3 regions of the Paenibacillus sp. LT-B23 genome follow, and region 2 is predicted to be linked to each of the others. Evidence: riboswitches for the same ligand, from Rfam matches in the RefSeq annotation. Region 2 holds a riboswitch; each other region holds the start of a gene.
The links. Region 2 has a riboswitch for cobalamin ahead of metE (5-methyltetrahydropteroyltriglutamate--homocysteine S-methyltransferase). Riboswitches for the same ligand answer to the same signal wherever they lie in the genome.
Positions count from the first base shown of each region.

Region 1: linked by a shared signal. The riboswitch ahead of ACWXW9_RS11790 (ABC transporter substrate-binding protein) and the one ahead of metE (5-methyltetrahydropteroyltriglutamate--homocysteine S-methyltransferase) in region 2 are both predicted to bind cobalamin.
Region 3: linked by a shared signal. The riboswitch ahead of ACWXW9_RS04225 (ABC transporter substrate-binding protein) and the one ahead of metE (5-methyltetrahydropteroyltriglutamate--homocysteine S-methyltransferase) in region 2 are both predicted to bind cobalamin.

Region 1 is NZ_JBSQBM010000008.1:84,712-90,556, forward strand. Features, by position in the region: gene ACWXW9_RS11780 (ABC transporter ATP-binding protein) at 1-202, opposite strand, end outside; gene ACWXW9_RS11785 (FecCD family ABC transporter permease) at 199-1,245, opposite strand; gene ACWXW9_RS11790 (ABC transporter substrate-binding protein) at 1,242-2,246, opposite strand; cobalamin riboswitch at 2,453-2,645, opposite strand; gene ACWXW9_RS11795 (histidine phosphatase family protein) at 2,770-3,540, opposite strand; gene cbiB (adenosylcobinamide-phosphate synthase CbiB) at 3,582-4,553, opposite strand; gene cobD (threonine-phosphate decarboxylase CobD) at 4,543-5,646, opposite strand; gene lplA (lipoate--protein ligase) at 5,810-5,845, shown strand, end outside.
Region 2 is NZ_JBSQBM010000002.1:90,039-95,883, forward strand. Features, by position in the region: gene ACWXW9_RS03095 (AbrB/MazE/SpoVT family DNA-binding domain-containing protein) at 1-74, shown strand, start outside; gene ACWXW9_RS03100 (anaerobic ribonucleoside triphosphate reductase) at 369-2,318, shown strand; gene nrdG (anaerobic ribonucleoside-triphosphate reductase activating protein) at 2,315-2,812, shown strand; cobalamin riboswitch at 3,104-3,299, shown strand; gene metE (5-methyltetrahydropteroyltriglutamate--homocysteine S-methyltransferase) at 3,460-5,778, shown strand; gene ACWXW9_RS03115 (DUF6985 domain-containing protein) at 5,834-5,845, opposite strand, start outside.
Region 3 is NZ_JBSQBM010000002.1:348,597-354,441, reverse strand. Features, by position in the region: gene ACWXW9_RS04240 (nucleobase:cation symporter-2 family protein) at 1-347, shown strand, start outside; gene ACWXW9_RS04235 (hypothetical protein) at 431-1,501, opposite strand; gene ACWXW9_RS04230 (hypothetical protein) at 1,832-2,422, opposite strand; cobalamin riboswitch at 3,089-3,289, shown strand; gene ACWXW9_RS04225 (ABC transporter substrate-binding protein) at 3,497-5,080, shown strand; gene nikB (nickel ABC transporter permease) at 5,096-5,845, shown strand, end outside.

The DNA.
Region 1 (5,845 bases), on a different contig from region 2:
AAGTCGCGTGATCCACACCGGAAAGCAGATGCAGCAACGTCGACTTTCCACTCCCGTTCGGGCCGATAATGCCCCACCAATCTCCTTCGTCTACGCTCCAGCTTATATTTTTTAACGCATGGAATTCCCCAAAATCACGAGTCAGACTGGCAATCTCCAACGCCCGGACTCGCGATGCCTGTGGTCCATTTGCTTCCTTCACAGCAATCCCCCCCTGCGCAGCTTCTTGTTCCGGTACAGGAGATATGCGAAGAACGGTGCACCGACAAAGGCGGTCATAACACCAAGTGGAATTTCGGTCGGAGCCAGTAGCGTACGTGCCGCAGTATCGGCCCAAGCCATAAAAATAGCCCCGCCCAGCGCGGATAACGGAACAATCATCCGATAGTCGGGACCCGTCACCAAACGGATGATATGCGGTACAACAAGTCCCACAAAGCCAATCACTCCGCATACCGAGACAGCCGCGGCTGTCAGCAGCGTGGATATGATCAGAACAGATAACTTCGTTGCATCTACATTAACCCCCATATGAGCCGCCTGACGTTCACCCAAGGCCAGAATGTTCAGCACTCGTGCCCGGTTCCACAGAAACACCAGCCCAATGACCACATAAGGCAAAAGGATGCCTGTATACGACCAGCCGCGCAGACTGAGGCTTCCCATTGTCCAGTACAATATTTCATTGACCGTCTCCCTGGACATGGCTGTCAGAAAGGAAACGACGGCTCCCAAAAAAGATTGCATCACCACGCCCGATAAAATAAGGCTTTGCGTCGGAATTTTGCCGCCTTCCCTCGCCAGTGTCAGCACCATCCACAACGTCAGCATTCCGGTCGTAAACGCCACCAGCGGCAGTGTCCATACGCCTACAAACGAAAATTGAAGCCCCCAATAAATCAGCACTGCTGCCCCTACCGAAGCACCCGAGGATACCCCCAGCGTGTAAGGATCAGCCAGCGGATTGCGCAGCACACCCTGAAATCCGGCTCCCGCCAGCGCAAGCGCTGCGCCTACCAGCATACCCAGTAACACACGCGGCAGTCTGACCTTCAAAATAATCTGCTCTGTGGATGTATTCCAATCCGGTGTAATCGTCTCACCTAACCACGGCAGATGGTTGACCAGAATACCCGCGATTTGGCTGACGGGAAGCTTGGCCGAGCCGATGCCAAGACAAAGCAGCAGCGTCAGCAGCAATAAAGCAAGACCTGCCCCTCCAAAGCCAATCAGTCTACGATTCATTTGAAAATTTCAGGATACACGCCCTTGGCCACTTCCTTGAGACCTTCCGTTACGCGCGGACCCGGACGACTGATCAGATTATCATCCACGGCAAACACCCGGTTGAGACGAACAGCCGATATTTGATCCCATCCACTGCGGGCTTTGATGATATCGCCGAGCGTTTGGCCTGTTTTGTCGTCCTTGACATTTTTGCTGTATAAAATGACGTCCGGATTGGCCGCAATAATATTTTCCTCACTGATCTGGTACCAGCCCTTTTGGGTTGCAGCGACATTTTCCCCGCCCGCCAAAGAAATCAGCTCGTCCATAAACTCGCCCTTGCCGACTGTCCAACCGGGTGAAAATTCGACGTATACTCTCAGCTTCTGCCCTTTACCGATATTTTTAACACCGTTTTTTACTTCCGCTACATCTGCTCTCATCTTGTCGGTTACCGCTCTCGCTTCTTTCTGATGGTCGGTGATTTTCCCATATAGTTCAATATTAGCCATGACATCTTCAAGCGTTTTCGGCTCGGTTTTAAAAATCATGATTCCCAGGTCACGCAGCTTGGTCGTCGCCTGCTCACTGAGCGATATTCCTGCAAAAACGACTTCGGGATTCGCGGCGATGATCGCCTCTTCATTCGGCTTCATAATACCGCCCACTTTGGGCTTCTTCGTAGCCGCTTCCGGGTAATCGGAATAGTCGGATACGCCGACAATTTCCTTATCCAGTCCAATGGCGAACAGCGCCTCGGTTTCAGCCGGGGAGACGGAAACGATTTTGTCCGGCGCTTTTTTGAACGTAAAGTCCTGCCCGGTCGCATCCTTAATGGTCAACGGGTAGACCGTTTTGCCCGGAGGCTCCTGGGCGGCTGCTGTCTGTCCCGGTTGCTGTGAGACTAGATCCCCTTTATTTTCAGCGTTCTTTCCGTTAGCTCCACATGCACTCAGCACAACCGCCAAGACCAGAGTCAATAAGCCTGTTGTCCAGACCTTTATTTTATTCCCTGCCATGATTTACACCCCTCCATATAAATTCTTTAAGAGCGTCACTTGAACATCATCCGATATCTGCTAAATCCAGCCTTTTTTTCCTTTCAAAAAACCCCTGCATCCTCAGATAAGGATACAGGGGTCACGTTAGCGCAGCTCATATGCAGGCGGCAGTTTCTTCCGCATGGACAGTCACTGCGAACACGTCATCCTTTCCTCGAAGGACTATGGTGACAGGCGGACGGGCAGGTATCCTGACTTACAGAAACATGCGACAGCCTGTTGCTCCTTCATGTGCTTTGGGCACATATAGCTGGGCTGGCTGGCATTTTTCCATTTACAGTGGCGGGACCGCGCCGGATTCACACCGGCTTCCCTTTTAACAGCGCACCGGAAAGAACCCGAGGGTTTCATCCCGCTGCGCCGACCTCGTCTGCTGGATATTTGATGTAGTGTTGGTCAAGCCGTTCTTTTACTTGATGATTATAGGTTAAAAAAGACTGGCTTACAACCCAAATTGCCTGTTCACCTGCCCCTATCTGACCTAAAAAGAAAGCACCTCTCCTATCCACTGGTGTCGCTCTCCCAGCCTCAACCGAATCGTAATTGCCGCTCCCGGCTTCGGATTCAGACTCCAAAAGTCATGATCCGGTACCAGCATACAAGCCAACTGACGAATCACTCCACCATGCGTGACGACCAGAACAGAAGGTGGAACACCAGACATGCCTGTTTTCTGAACATCCATCATTTTACGCCACTCATACAAAGAGTCTAGGAATTCATCGAGGCGGTTCACAAAGTCTGTCCAAGGCTCTCCCCCCGGCGGCGTAATTCGCTGCGGCTCATCAATCCACGCTCGATACAACGCCACATCCTTGAGCATGTCATACGTTTTTCCATCCCATTCCCCAAAATGAAGCTCTCTCAGACGTGGTTCCATGATGGCAGACCTAACGGAACTATTAGAAAGGAAACGTTCAGACTCCCATTTGGATGTCAGTTCCAACCGTGATTCCGGTTTCAATTCAAAGTGGGCTCCCTCTCCAAGCTCTGGTCCCAGTTCCGATTCCGGCAAAATGATCTGCAAGGTCTGACGACAACGTATCAAGTCACTGCAATAGATTCGGGCAAAGGAATGCCTCTGTAATTTTTCCCGCAAAGGCTCTAATTCTTGCTCTGCTCCCGGTAGCAATCCCAAATCGGAGTGCCCCAGGTATCGACGTTCCCTGTTCCATAAGGTAGTGCCGTGACGCACCAGCACAAGTTCCAAGTCCCACTGCTGATGTTCTGTAAAATAATGCTTCAAGGTCATATCGCTTCCTGCTCTATTGGCAGCGTTCGGTGTGTCACGCTTCACTGTATCCACCCCAGTGCATAGCATCCGGCGGACACGAACAGACACAATCCCGCAAACATGCTGGACACGGCAAACATCAGCCGGATCGTATGCCGGATATCATCCGGCTCCATCGGTCGCACCAGCTCTCCCATATATGCGCGAAAGGAGCGCACGCCATGATATACATTATAACCTCCGAGGCGAATCCCCAGTGCACCTGCAACTGCTGATTCCGGAAAGCCGCTGTTTGGACTGGGATGCAGCCGCGCATCTCGCCTTACCGTACGCCAGCTACGTCCAGCATCATGCCGATAAACCCACGCCGCTACTACCAGCATCCCCGCTGTCAGGCGTGCCGGAATGAAATTAGCGACATCATCCAGACGTGCCGAGGCCCAGCCCAATTGCAGATACTTTTCATTTTTGTAGCCAACCATGGAATCGAGGGTATTCACGGCACGATAAGCCAACGCTAATGGTGCTCCCCCGATCAGGGCATAAAAAAGCGGGGAAATAATCGCGTCCACGATGTTTTCAGCCACCGTTTCGACGGTACCGCGCGCAATCTCAGGCTCATCGAGCTGCTGCGTATCCCGCCCGACGATCATTCCCAGTTCCCGGCGTGCCGCAGGCAGATCACCCGCCTTTAATTCGCGATACACTGCCATTCCGGCGTCCTTTAGTCCTTTGGAAGCAATTGTGGTTGCGATCAGCACAATTTCCGCTCCGACAGACAGCCACGGATGAATCCAGGCAAGCAAGCGCAGTAACGTCCAGCCAAACGCGAAGGAGCCGCCCACCACAATTAGTGGCAGCAGCAAGCCAGCGCGTTTCAAACCACGGTCACTGTGAACCCGGTGGCGAATCGCCTTTTCCAAGGCAGAAATGGCATGTCCCATGCCGATGACCGGATGTGGCAACCACCTCGGATCGCCGATCAGCCTGTCCAGAAGATATGCAGCCATCATGATCAAGCTAACTGTCACGCCGCCGTTCCTCCTCCAGCACTTCACCCAATACAGACAATAGCATGCCGTTGGCTTCCGTGTCCTTGACTGCAATTCGAAAATGGCTCGCCGTTAGCCCCGGGTACATGGCACAGCTACGTATAAGAATCCCGCGCTGTCCAAGCGCCTGTTGAATGGCCGATGCGCTCCACGTCCCCGGTGCCCGTGCCAGCACGTAATTCGCTTCACCGGGGATGACACCGCAACCCCATTCCGCCAAAGCGGTCAGCAGACGGCTACGCTCCGTAGCAATCAGCTCCTGCGTGCGGCGCTCGTACGCCTCACCGCTCCGCAAACACGCCTCTCCGGCCAGCAACGCCATTCCGTTCACGCTCCAGGTCACCTGCTTGGCGGTCATTCGCCGGATGTAGTCCGGATGAGCAATCGCATAGCCCAAGCGCAAGCCCGGAATCGCATAAAATTTCGTCATCGACCGGATCAAAATCACATGGGGATACCGATCCAGCACAGGCAATAGTGAAATTTGCCGCTCCTGCGGGATAAAATCAATAAACGCTTCATCCACCACCAGCACGGTGTCCGTTTTTCCCGCCGCCTCTGCCAGCTCGCGCAGCTCCTGATCGCCGTATTGCACACCGTTCGGATTATTCGGCTGACCGAGAAACAGAACATCCACCTGCTCCATGAGCTGGAGTATGTCCTCCACATCCGCCTTCCATTGAAGCGAGGCCTTGCCGTACACCCTCCTTACCTCGGCTCCAAATTTGCCTGCCAGCTCGGCATATTCCGAAAAGCACGGCTCCACCGTGCCCACACGCTTGGGAGCCAGTCCCAGTAACAGCAACGCCATGCTCTCAGCCGCACCGTTTCCGATACTCAGCGACTCTGGTGGAACATGAAGTCGCCGCGCCAGCATATTTTTAAAATTCCGGTGTCCAGGGTCTGGATAGCGAACCACAGTGTCCAACGCGCTTTGCAGCACCTCAAGCACCTCCGGTGGCGGACCCAGCGGATTAATGTTCGCGCTAAAATCCACAAAATCCGCAACCGCCCCGCCGAATGTCGCCGCAGCCGTCTCCCTGTCCCCACCGTGACCGTAAACCTCTATCATTGCCTATCATCCTTTCCGGCCGTTCTGAATCATTAGCTCCATTATGGGGCTGCTTTTCGCGTCGCGTCAATGCAAATGAGCTTTTGTGTACATCGCTCACTTGGGTTACAATAGAAGGAGGTACACATAAAACTACACAGTTTATATATACGGAGGAATGGACATGCTGTTCATCGACAACCAGGGCATACACGATCCA
Region 2 (5,845 bases):
TGCCACAAAAGGTATATGCCGAAATGCTCGATATCTCACAAGGCCGGGTGTCCCAATTAAAAAAACTGCTTTAAATTATCCATCAATTTATTATCAATATATCCAGATCCAATGGACCTGCCATCATATCGTTTCGTCAAATATTCGATCGCCAGGTGTAGAGTAAGGAGCGTATTCGCAGATGTGTTCCTGACTTTTCACCTGGCCTCTTTGTGCTTTCTCTCCACTTTTGATGTGACAATAATCACATACTCTCTCTTCATCCATATATACAATATATAGACTGAAACAATTGGTTAGTACACGATATCGTCAATATATTGTTTTTGGGAGAATAATATATATTTTACTATATGGAGGGTTTTGCGATGAAGGTGTTGGAGGAACATCAATTATACGACATCGGCGAACGGGTCATTGGGGCACAGGATTTGGACATGCTACGGGAGAATGCAAATTTGAATGGAGAATCGTTCAGCGGCAAAATGAGCAAGCTCGGTTCCGAGTACGCCAAGTGGTATGCACGCCTGCGTGTGCTTCCGTCTGAACTGACGGATGCGGTTGACCGTGGATATGTATATGTTCACGATTTGGACCAATATGCGCTCGGGACTACGAACTGTATCTTTATTCCTTTTGGTCGCTTGTTGCAAGACGGTTTTAATACAGGCAACGGCTCTGTGCGCACACCGCAAACCATTATGTCTGCTATGGCACTGGTGGCCATCATATTCCAGTCTCAGCAAAACAGCCAATTTGGAGGCGTTTCTGCTAATAAAATAGATTGGGATCTCGCTCCATTCGTGGCCCGGTCTTTCCGCAAGCATCTGCGTAAGGGACTCCGCCTGTTCGGAGAAGAAATAGAGCCCGCTCTGCCTGATGACGAATTACATATAGCCAACAGCCTATTACATGAGGTCTGCCCTCGTTCATACGCATTCGCACGTGAAGAAACGGAGACGGAGACCCGCCAGGCCGCTGAATCCCTTATTCATAACCTGAATACCATGAGCAGTCGGGCAGGTGGACAAATCCCGTTCACCTCACTGAATTACGGGATGTGTACTTCTGCTGAGGGGCGGCTTGTTACACAATCATTGCTGGAGGCCACTATCCGTGGCTTGGGCAGTGGAGAAACCCCTATTTTTCCACAGCATATTTTCCAATGCAAAAAAGGAATCAATCAGGCCGAAGGGGATATCAACTATGACTTGTTCCTGCGGGCAGTAGAATGCTCCAGCAAACGTATGTATCCCAATTTTGTCAATGTGGATGCTACCTTCAACCTGCCCTATTACCGTGCAGATGATCCGGATACCATTATTGCAACAATGGGCTGCCGTACCCGCACCATTGCTGACCGTTTCGGCAGAAACCGTCAGAGCGGCAAGGGTAATCTCTCATTCAATACGATTAATCTGGTGCGTCTTGGCATTGAATACGGCATTTGCACAGGCAAGCGCAAGGCACCTGACCGGGATGACTTTGATATCAGACTGGAAGAGGTTATGCGTATTGCCGTGGACGGACTGATCCATCGCTATCATATACAGACCAGCCAGCCGGCCAAGGCCTCAGACTTTATGATGCGCGAAGGGGTATGGGAAGGCGGAGAAAAGCTGGAGCCGGATGAACAGGTAGGTAGCGTACTCAAGCACGGTACGCTTTCCATCGGATTTATCGGATTAGCTGAGTGTATGAAGGCACTGTACGGCAAACACCACGGGGAGGATGACGCTGTATACCGCGAGGCGCAGCGAATCATCGCTTCCATGCGTGTCTACTGCGATCGGATGAGTGAATTGCATAACCTGAACATTACGCTGTTCGCTACGCCTGCCGAGGGTCTATCCGGTAAATTCACGTTGCTGGATCAGCGGGATTTCGGTGTCATTCCCGGTGTGAATGATCGTGAATATTACACGAATTCTTTTCACATTCCTGTGTATTACACGCTTCCGGCTGCCCGTAAAATCAGCCTCGAAGCCCCATTTCATAACCTGTGCAACGCTGGCGCGATTTCGTACATTGAGCTGGATGGCAATGCGCGGAATAACCCGGAGGCGTTTCTTAAAATTGTACAATATGCGCTTCATCAAAACATTGGGTACTTCTCCATTAATCATCCCGTAGATCGCTGCCCGGAATGCGGCTACGAGGGCATTATCGGGACAAGCTGTCCCCATTGCGGTGCTGATGAGGAACATACGCATTTTCAGCGCTTGCGCCGGGTAACCGGATATCTGACAGGTGATTATACCGTCCGGTTCAACGCCGCAAAACAAGCCGAGGTACGTGACCGGGTGAAGCATCGGTGAATTTATGCGGCTACATTCCGGAATCTCTGAACGAAGGACACGGCCTGCGCACCGTTGTGTTCATTAGCGGTTGCCGCCATGCCTGCCCCGGCTGCTTCAATCCGGCATCTTGGAGCTTCCGTTCAGGCGAACCGTTCACACCGGAACGGCAGCAGGAGGTTATCCGTGACATCGCCGATAATCCATTGCTGGACGGGTTAACCCTTTGCGGCGGAGACCCCTTTTTCTCAGCAGCGGAATGCTCGCAGTTTGTGCGCGACTTTCGCGCAGCCTGCCCTGACCGAACCGTGTGGGCCTATACGGGCTTCGTCTACGAAGAACTGCTTACGGATCAGGCCCGGCGGGAATTGGCACTGCTGTGCGATGTGATTGTGGACGGTCCCTTTGTAGAACAGCAAAAGGATCTGACCCTTCCCTTCCGAGGCAGCCGCAATCAGCGACTGGTTGATGTTAAGGCCAGCATTCTGGCAGGATCTATCGTTACATTAGCCTGAGGCGATGTTATACTCGCATGAGTTGTTATGCCTTAAGACGAGTCCTTTCCCTATGGGAGGACTTGTCTTTTTTTTGCGTGTAATTGACAAGGGCGGTGCTTCAAGGTGCTTCAGATCGGGAACACGGGATAACGTACTGATGAGCAGAACGCTTTTAATAAACCTAAATGTGCTTCCATGAACTTAATCGTTTCATTGCAGGTTCAAACGGAGTTTCTATTGCGCATCCTGCAAGTTTCACTTATGATGGTGAACAAGTATACGAGTGCATAATTATTCGTCATACCATAATCGCATAGCTTGGAGATAGGTGTCTGTTCTATTCAGTTCAGGCTTAAAAGGGAAGCTGGTGCAAGTCCGGCGCGGTCCCGCCACTGTAAACGGGGAATTTTCAGCTGTTGATACACCCACTGGTCCACAGACCGGGAAGGAGCGCTGAAAGTCATGATCCGTAAGTCAGGAGACCTGCCTATTTCAACAACATCGCAAGTACCTACGGGAGATAGGGAGGTGTTAAGAGCAGTCGCCGATTTTTCATTTTTTAAAAACCGGAGGCATTCTTTCCCCTACTCATTTTTAACCCCGGGGAGGAATGTCTTTTTTTGTACGCAAAAATAAACTGGCCACCAGCCTGGGAGGAAAAGTACATGTCATTTACCGAATTGCCTGAATTGCCCGGCTTGATCAGCAGTAACCTGGGATATCCGCGTATCGGCGGGAACCGGGAATGGAAGAAAGCGCTGGAACGCTTCTGGAACGGCAGCATGGATGAAAGCGAATTGCATATCGAGATGAAACGATTGCGTTTGGAGCATCTGAGCAAGCAGCGTGACAAGGGAATTGATCGAATTCCAGTCGGAGACTTTTCCTATTACGATCACATGCTGGATACATCCGTGATGTTCGGTCTGGTGCCGGAACGGTTCAACTACAGTCCCGATGGGCCTGTTCCTTTGTCCGTCTATTTCGGAATAGCCCGTGGACAAAAGGGTGCCACCGCTAGTGAAATGACCAAATGGCTGAATACCAATTACCACTACATCGTACCGGAATTGGCGAATGCAACTCCGGTGTTCACCGAGAATAAGCCTTTGCAGGCTTATCGTGAAGCGAAACAGGAACTAGGCATTGAAGGTAAACCCGTCATGATCGGTCCTTATTCGTTCGTTGCCCTGTCCAAAGGCTATGATCGTAAGGATTTGACCGCCATTGTACGAAGCTTCCTGCCACTGTACACCCGCGTCCTGTCTGAGCTGGCTGCGGAAGGCGTTCAGTGGGTGCAGGTGGATGAGCCTGTCCTGACCACCTCATTCCCGGCAGAGGATTTGGACATTATTCAGGAGGCTTATGAAGCCTTGGCCGAGGCTGCTCCATCCTTAAATATCGTGCTGCAAACCTACTTTGGCAGTCTGGATCATTATGAGCACCTGTCCACGCTCCCGGTACAGGGATTAGGTCTGGATTTTGTACATGATGATGGCGAAAACCTTCAACATGTGCTCCGGCATGGCTTCCCTGCGGGCAAAACGCTGGCCGCTGGCGTTATTGACGGGCGCAATATATGGCGCTCCGATCTGAACGCCGTGGCTGCGCTACTTGGACAACTGGCAGAACAGACACCCGCCGCCCAGCTCATCGTGCAGCCATCATGCAGTCTGCTGCATGTGCCGGTCAGTCTGGAAGCAGAGCATAAGCTGGACCCAGAGCTGGTGCAAGCACTGGCCTTTGCCGATGAAAAGCTGGAAGAAATCGCAGCTTTGACCGCTGCGCTTGGCAAACGCAAACCCTCGGCACTTGCCAAGCTTGAGCAGAGTGCGGACGCGGTAGCTCGCTTCAACAGCTCGGCGGCACGAGTACAGACCGCGGCCGATATGGCGGCTCTACTGGCGAAAGAGCCGCAGTCACGTAGCGTTCCCTTCGCTGAGCGTCGTGTGATTCAGCAGGACAAGTTGAAGCTGCCTCCACTGCCTACCACGACGATTGGCAGTTTCCCGCAAACGGCTGAGGTTCGCAAAGCCCGCCTGCACTATCGCAGAGGGGAATGGTCTGCCGAGCAGTACCGGACATTCATTCAGCAGCAAATCAAGGAATGGATTGATATTCAGGAGGACATTGGCATTGATGTGCTTGTACACGGGGAATTTGAGCGGACCGACATGGTTGAGTTTTTTGGCGAAAAGCTGAAAGGCTTTGCCTTTACACAAAACGGGTGGGTGCAGTCCTACGGCTCCCGTTGTGTCAAGCCACCGATTATATACGGAGACGTGTCGTTCGATCAACCGATGACCGTGGAAGAAACGGCCTTCGCCCAATCGTTGACCTCCAAGCCAGTCAAAGGGATGCTGACAGGTCCGGTAACGATTTTGAACTGGTCCTTCGAACGGAATGATATTCCTCGCAGTCAGGTTGCTTTACAGTTAGCACTGGCTCTGCGGGCTGAGGTAGAAGCACTGGAACAAGCGGGGATTGGCATGATTCAGGTGGATGAACCGGCGATCCGTGAAGGGCTTCCACTGAAAAAGGAACAGCAGCGGGCCTATCTGGAGTGGGCGGTTCAAGCCTTCCTTGTGACCACTGCCACTGTCGAACCCGCCACCCAAATCCATACGCATATGTGCTATTCCGAATTTCAGGATATGATCCAATCCATCTCCGATATGGATGCCGACGTTATTTCTATTGAAACCTCTCGAAGCCACGGAGAACTGATTGTCAGCTTTGAGGATCAGGTGTATGACAAAGGCATTGGTCTGGGCGTATACGATATCCACAGTCCGCGCATTCCCGATGTATCGGAAATGCTGAGTATGATCCAGCGTGCCCTGCGCGTACTGCCTTCCGATTTATTTTGGGTCAATCCAGACTGCGGCCTGAAAACCCGCACCAAGGATGAATCTGTAGCTGCATTGCGGCAAATGGTGCTGGCCGCTCAAGCTGCCAGAGATTCGTTGACTGTATCCAGCTAATTTCTATACCTGTCCCCTTCCTGGCCCTTTTATCCCTGCAAGCCGGAAGGGGATTCTATTCCAAATC
Region 3 (5,845 bases), 260 kb from region 2:
TGCCCAAACTGGCTGCCTTAACGACAGTGATTCCTAATGCTGTGCTGGGCGGGGCGATGATCGTTATGTTCGGTTCGGTTGCTGCGTCGGGCATGTCTATTTTGTCAGAAGTGGACTTGCGGAAGGAAAGCAATCTGCTGATCGCGGCATGCAGTATTGCGGTGGGCCTCGGCTCTGCCGTGCTGCCCCAAATGTTCGACCAACTGCCGAGCTTTGCCAAAATGCTGCTGCAAAACGGCATCGTATCCGGCTCGATCACGGCGATTGTCTTGAACATCGTTTTAACGAAAAAACAAGCCGAATCGGTCAAAGGTGTGACAGTGTCGGAGGTTCCGCAGAAGGTTTGATAATTAGGATTAAATAAAGACAGCCGGAGAGAGGTCGTAAGCCTCTTTTTCCGGCTTTTTGGCATAGAGTTATTCAGAATGAATTATTTGTTCAGCAGCATGAAGTTATTGATAAAACCCTCTTCCTGTATGAAGATCGGGGTTTGGATTTTCGATGCGAAGTCATAATAGTACACGCCGCGCCCTTCCTCCTGATTTTTCTGGGAGGCGCTTCCTAGATAGTAGATACCCTTGCCGTCCGGGGACATATAGATAAAGCTGCGGGACGAAATGGGTAGCTCTAATTTGGTGCGCTTTCCAGTTGCGATATCGACAAGGCTATACTCGGGGTTGCCGTGATTAATGAAACGGGCAGTGACTAGGAGCAACTGATCATTACTGCTGGACATTGACAAGATTTGCTCGTTCTTTAGTGTGATGACAGGTCGCTCTTGTTTAGTGATGTTATTGATTTCTGTAACCTTGTAGTCTGTTGGCGTTGTAAACGTATTTTTTTTTGATGCAATATCTGACTGTTTATCTTGCTCCTTCTCTGAAAACTGTGTATTGTAAATTGCTTTTTTCGCAGGATTGTAGGCTATGGACCAGGTGTGTTTATCTTGGTTTTCATCGTTCATAAATTGCATTTTATGAGTTGATTTATTGTAGAAAATAGTTTTAAGTGTACGCTCTCCTTTTTTTACAGCAGCTAGAACAAGTGGACCTTCTGGAGTCGTTGGCACTATACGATTAATGGCAAACAAATTTCCGGAAAGTTGCTCGGTTTTTTTTGAATTCAAATCGTACGAAAATAACTGATCTCCCTTATCGTCAACATCAGCAGAGTAGTAAATCTTGTGATCAGGTAATGACACTACAGAAAGTGGATATTGAGAGGTATAAGGAACATCGGCCAGCTTGGTCATTTTTTTGCTGCTCAAATCATACGTCATAACCCGCATAACCATACCTTTATCTGTATTTTTCCCATTCACATATTCAGTATAGGTCATAGATAGATATTGGCCTTGTCCGACCGGAGCTGTTTTTTCACCTGATTGAACTTGTTTGGATGGGACGGATTCTACTGATGGAGCAGAAGTTGGAGAGCAGGCAGACAATAGAGCTGGAACAAGTAAGAAAAATATAAGTAAGCGAAAGTCGCTTGTTTTCAAAGGGATACATCCTTTCTGAAATGAGGGATTTACTAATTGAATATTGGTAATTTAAATAGGGAAAAGGACAGGGCGTAGGCCCTATCCTTTCTTCAATATAAAGATATTAGAATGCATAAAAATATCTCCCAGAAAATGAGAGAGACGAACTCCATGTCAAGCCTAAATCTTGCACGCCAGTTTTCCAAATATCAATAACAGCATCTGGCAGACTCCCATTGTCGGCCTTAGTGAAGTCATGAACATTATTATTGTCAATATTTCTTACAGAGATCTTTGTTCCAAACTCGGGATTATCAATAGCTCCTTTTGTTGCACAGTCGCCTCTTTTTAGTGAATTGGAGTTTTCGCCAGTAGAGTCCGTAAAGTTTGTCCCTCTTCCTGTGCCTTGGACTTGCCGCTCGATGTTCCGGTAATGACGATTTCATTATTATGTGCCCCGTATGTATAAGATCCTGGTGCTTTGCGTGTTCCGCGTGGTAATGCCTGAAGTGAAACATTATTAGTAGTAATCGCATTTTCCTTTTGATCAGGCAAGATAATATCTTTGATATAACCTTCACCATCATAAATTACTTTTAAACCAGGCTGAGGGTCAGGGTTATCAATATGATATACCGGCAGTGATTTGGCTTCTTCTTTGATTTCCTTAATCATTGCTTCTTCTTTTTCTAGCTCAATTTGTTGTTCAGCAGTGAGTGGGGCAATAGCAGCTAGAGATTTTTGTGGTTCAGGAACAGGAGTTCCTTTTTCTACTACAACCATGTTATTGTTCTCATCATATTGGATGATTGTACCCGCTAACATTTGGTCAGGGATTTTTTCTCCTTTCTCAGCATGGGAGATTGCTGGACTAACGATTCCCCACGAGATGAATAACGTTGTAGCCAGAATTGCTTGAGGAAGAAACTTTACCTTCATAACAAATCGCCTCCTTGAAATATTTGTAAATCCATAGATAGCATAAGTGAGCTTACAAAATATGTCAACCTTTTAATGGTATATATGAATATATTTATCTATATTTTGTGTCTGCAAGAGTCCATTAGTCGGATATGTACGACATTTATTGACAGCCTTATGACGGTGGAATTGATAGTTTAGCAAGGGCCAAGAAGCTGAAGGTTTTCCTCAAATGAATATCAGGGGCTTGATAATCTACTAGAAGGGAATTGTTAGAGCTGTAGGAAGGGGTGTATAAAAAATTTCAGAACAAGCAAAAACCCACCGCGTAATTAGGTTAGACGCCTAACGGTGGGTTTCGTTTGCATTAACGTTTAGTTATGCAACGCGCCGTGGTGGTGATCCACAGCCTTTCAATTCCTAAGAGTCTTTGCCGTTGGTAGTGGCGAAAGCTCTTTAAGTATACAGACACGATGGGTATCTCTATACCTAATTTTAGCACGTGAATGGTGTGTACGCAAAGCAAAGCCACAACCTTGATCCCTGCTGTATCATTAAAATTTAAAATATTATGCGACATTTGTTGACAAGCCTGTAACAACAAAATAAGATAGTCCTAAATCGTAATGAAAAAGAATAAAGGAAGAAAACAGGTGTGAGCCGGACTTTCTATCTACAGGGTTTCGTTGAGATCATGTAGATGGCTGTTGTGCGTCCTCACTTAAAAGGGAAGTTCGGTAGATTCCGACACGGACCCGCCACTGTATACAGGCATCAGCAGGGAATTGCTGTAGCTTTCGGAATAGCCACTGGAACTGTGAAGAACCGGGAAGGCCTGAAAGATACGCCTGAAGTCAGGAGACCTGCCTGTTTTAACATCACTGTCAGACCCACGGGATGCTGGGGAGGTGGTTGGGCGTGCTGCTTACGGAATGTCTGAAACCGATCCGATCCCTTCTATGATTAGAGGTGCTTTGAGGTGAGCTTTGGCATTTTATAATGAAAGCATTTCTGACTGCTGATCAGGCGGTCCGGGATGCTTTTTTTTGCGTTAGGTATTTGTGAATGACAAGATAGAGGGGGATAAATAAGATGATAAGCAATTGTAAAAAGCGTTCATGGTCCATATGTACAGGGGTGATGCTGCTACTGGCAGTTATGGCTCTTGCGGGATGCTCCACAACTAATAAGACGGCGGACAGCTCCGACAAGGGCGAAAACACATCCGCACAACAGTCCACAACGGACAAAAAGCTGGTGATGGCGTATACGTGGAAGCCGTCAGGCGTTGACCCGCACGGAGACAATAGCTGGGATGTCATGCGGTCCGGCGCAGGTGAGACACTTGTCCGTTTGAATGAAAAGCTGGAGCCAGTGGCTTGGCTGGCAAAGGAATGGAAGCAGGACAGTCCCACAGTCTGGACATTCAGCTTGCAGGATAAGGTCACTTTTCATGATGGAAAGAGTATGGACGCGGAAAGTGTAAAAGCTTCCCTGCTGCGCTCCATTGAGAAAAGCCATCTGGCGAAGGATTTACTAGACGTAAAGTCAATTGACGTAACTGGGCCGCTGGCGTTGAAAATCACGACAAACCAGCCCAATTCAGCGCTGGTGTCCAATCTGGCTGATCCGTCGACGATTGTGTTGGATGTAGCGTCCATGAAAGATGAGCAGAGCTACCCTGCGATGACAGGTGCTTTTAAAATTAAAGCGTTCAACAAGGATCAGTCCTTGGTCGTAGAGCGTTATGACGAATATTGGGGCGAGAAGGCACGGCTGGCAGCAGCAACGATGAAGTTCATTACGGACGGCAATTCACGCCTGCTGGCGCTGCAATCCGGCGAAGTAGATGTAGCGACCGATATTCCGGTGGATAACGCAGAGGTATTGAAAAAGAACGATAAGCTGCAAGTGCTGTCGGCTCCCTCTTTGCGCACGCATATGATCGTGTATAACATGGAGTCGCCTGTGTTCAAGGATGCCGCGAACCGCAAAGTAGTGGACAGCCTGATACCACGTGCATCCATTGTGAGTGCGATCATGAGAGGCTATGGTACGGAGGCAAGCAGCCCATTTCCAAGCATTCTCCCCTTCGGCAAGGTGGAACGTAAAGCGCTGGACGGAACGCCCGAGCAGCTATTGACGAAGGATGGCTGGAAGAAGGATGCCCAAGGCACATGGACCAAGCAAGGCAAGCCGTTCGAAGTTACATTGCTGACCTTTCCTCAGCGTCCAGAGCTTTCGGTGATGGCTGAGGTGATTCAGAGCCAGCTGTTAAAAGAGGGCATCCAGGTGAAGATCCGCAAGGTGGAAAATATCGACGAGGCACTGACCAAAAACGATTGGGATTTTGCCATGTACAGCGTGCTGACTGCCCATACGGGGGAGCCGCAATATTTTATGGACATGTTTTATTCCTCTAAAAGCGAAGCCAATGTAAGCCGTTATAGTTCCAAACCGCTGGAGAACCTTCTTGGCAGCTTGAAGCTGGCGAAGGATACAGCGCAACGTAATGCTGTGACACTGCAAGCGCTGGATATCATTAATACGGATTTGCCGCAGTCGTTCATTGTTCATCCGGACAATGTATTTGGGGCGAAAAAAGGGGTAAAGGGCTTCACGCCGCATCCGATTGAGTATTACTACATTACGGTGCAATCCGATATTGCGGAATAACGGGCTACATACCCTATGATTCGTTTTATTCTGGAACGCGTGGCGCAACTGGTCATCATTGTGTTTGTTGTATCCACGCTGACGTTTGTGCTGATGAGGCTGGCTCCCGGCGACCCTGCTACCATTCTGCTCACCGCGCATAATGTGCCTGCCTCTGAGGAGGCGTTGACGGCGCTGCGTAAGGAGCTGGGCTTGAGCGAGCCGCTCCATATTCAGTATGTGAACTGGCTGCGGGATGTGTTCACAGGGCATTGGGGCACCTCCTATGTATCCAAGGAGTCGGTGCTAACCGAGCTGTGGAACAGACTGCCCGCTACCGTGGAGCTGGCCTCGGCGGGCTTTGCCGTCATGACGTTGCTGACTCTTGGAATGGGACTGGCCGCCTCGGTAAAATCCAGCGGTTGGCTCGATCGTCTGGGAAGGCTGTTTGCACTGCTCGGATCGTCCATTCCCTCTTTTTGGCTTGGCTTTCTGCTGATTTACCTGTTTTCCGTTCGTTTGGGCTGGCTCCCGTCCATGGGTCGTGAGGATTGGACTCATTTGGTACTGCCAGCGCTGACCCTTGGGGCAGGTTTGGGGGCTGTGCAAGCCCGTGTGCTGCGTGCCCAAATGCTGGAGCTGGGTGACCGGAATTTTGTGAAGGCGGCGAAGGCCCGAGGCTTTTCCCGCAAGCATATTCTGTTTTTTGAGATATTCAGGCATGCGATTTTGCCGATCATCACGCTGTTAGGCACGAATCTGTCATTTATGCTGGCGGGCAATGTC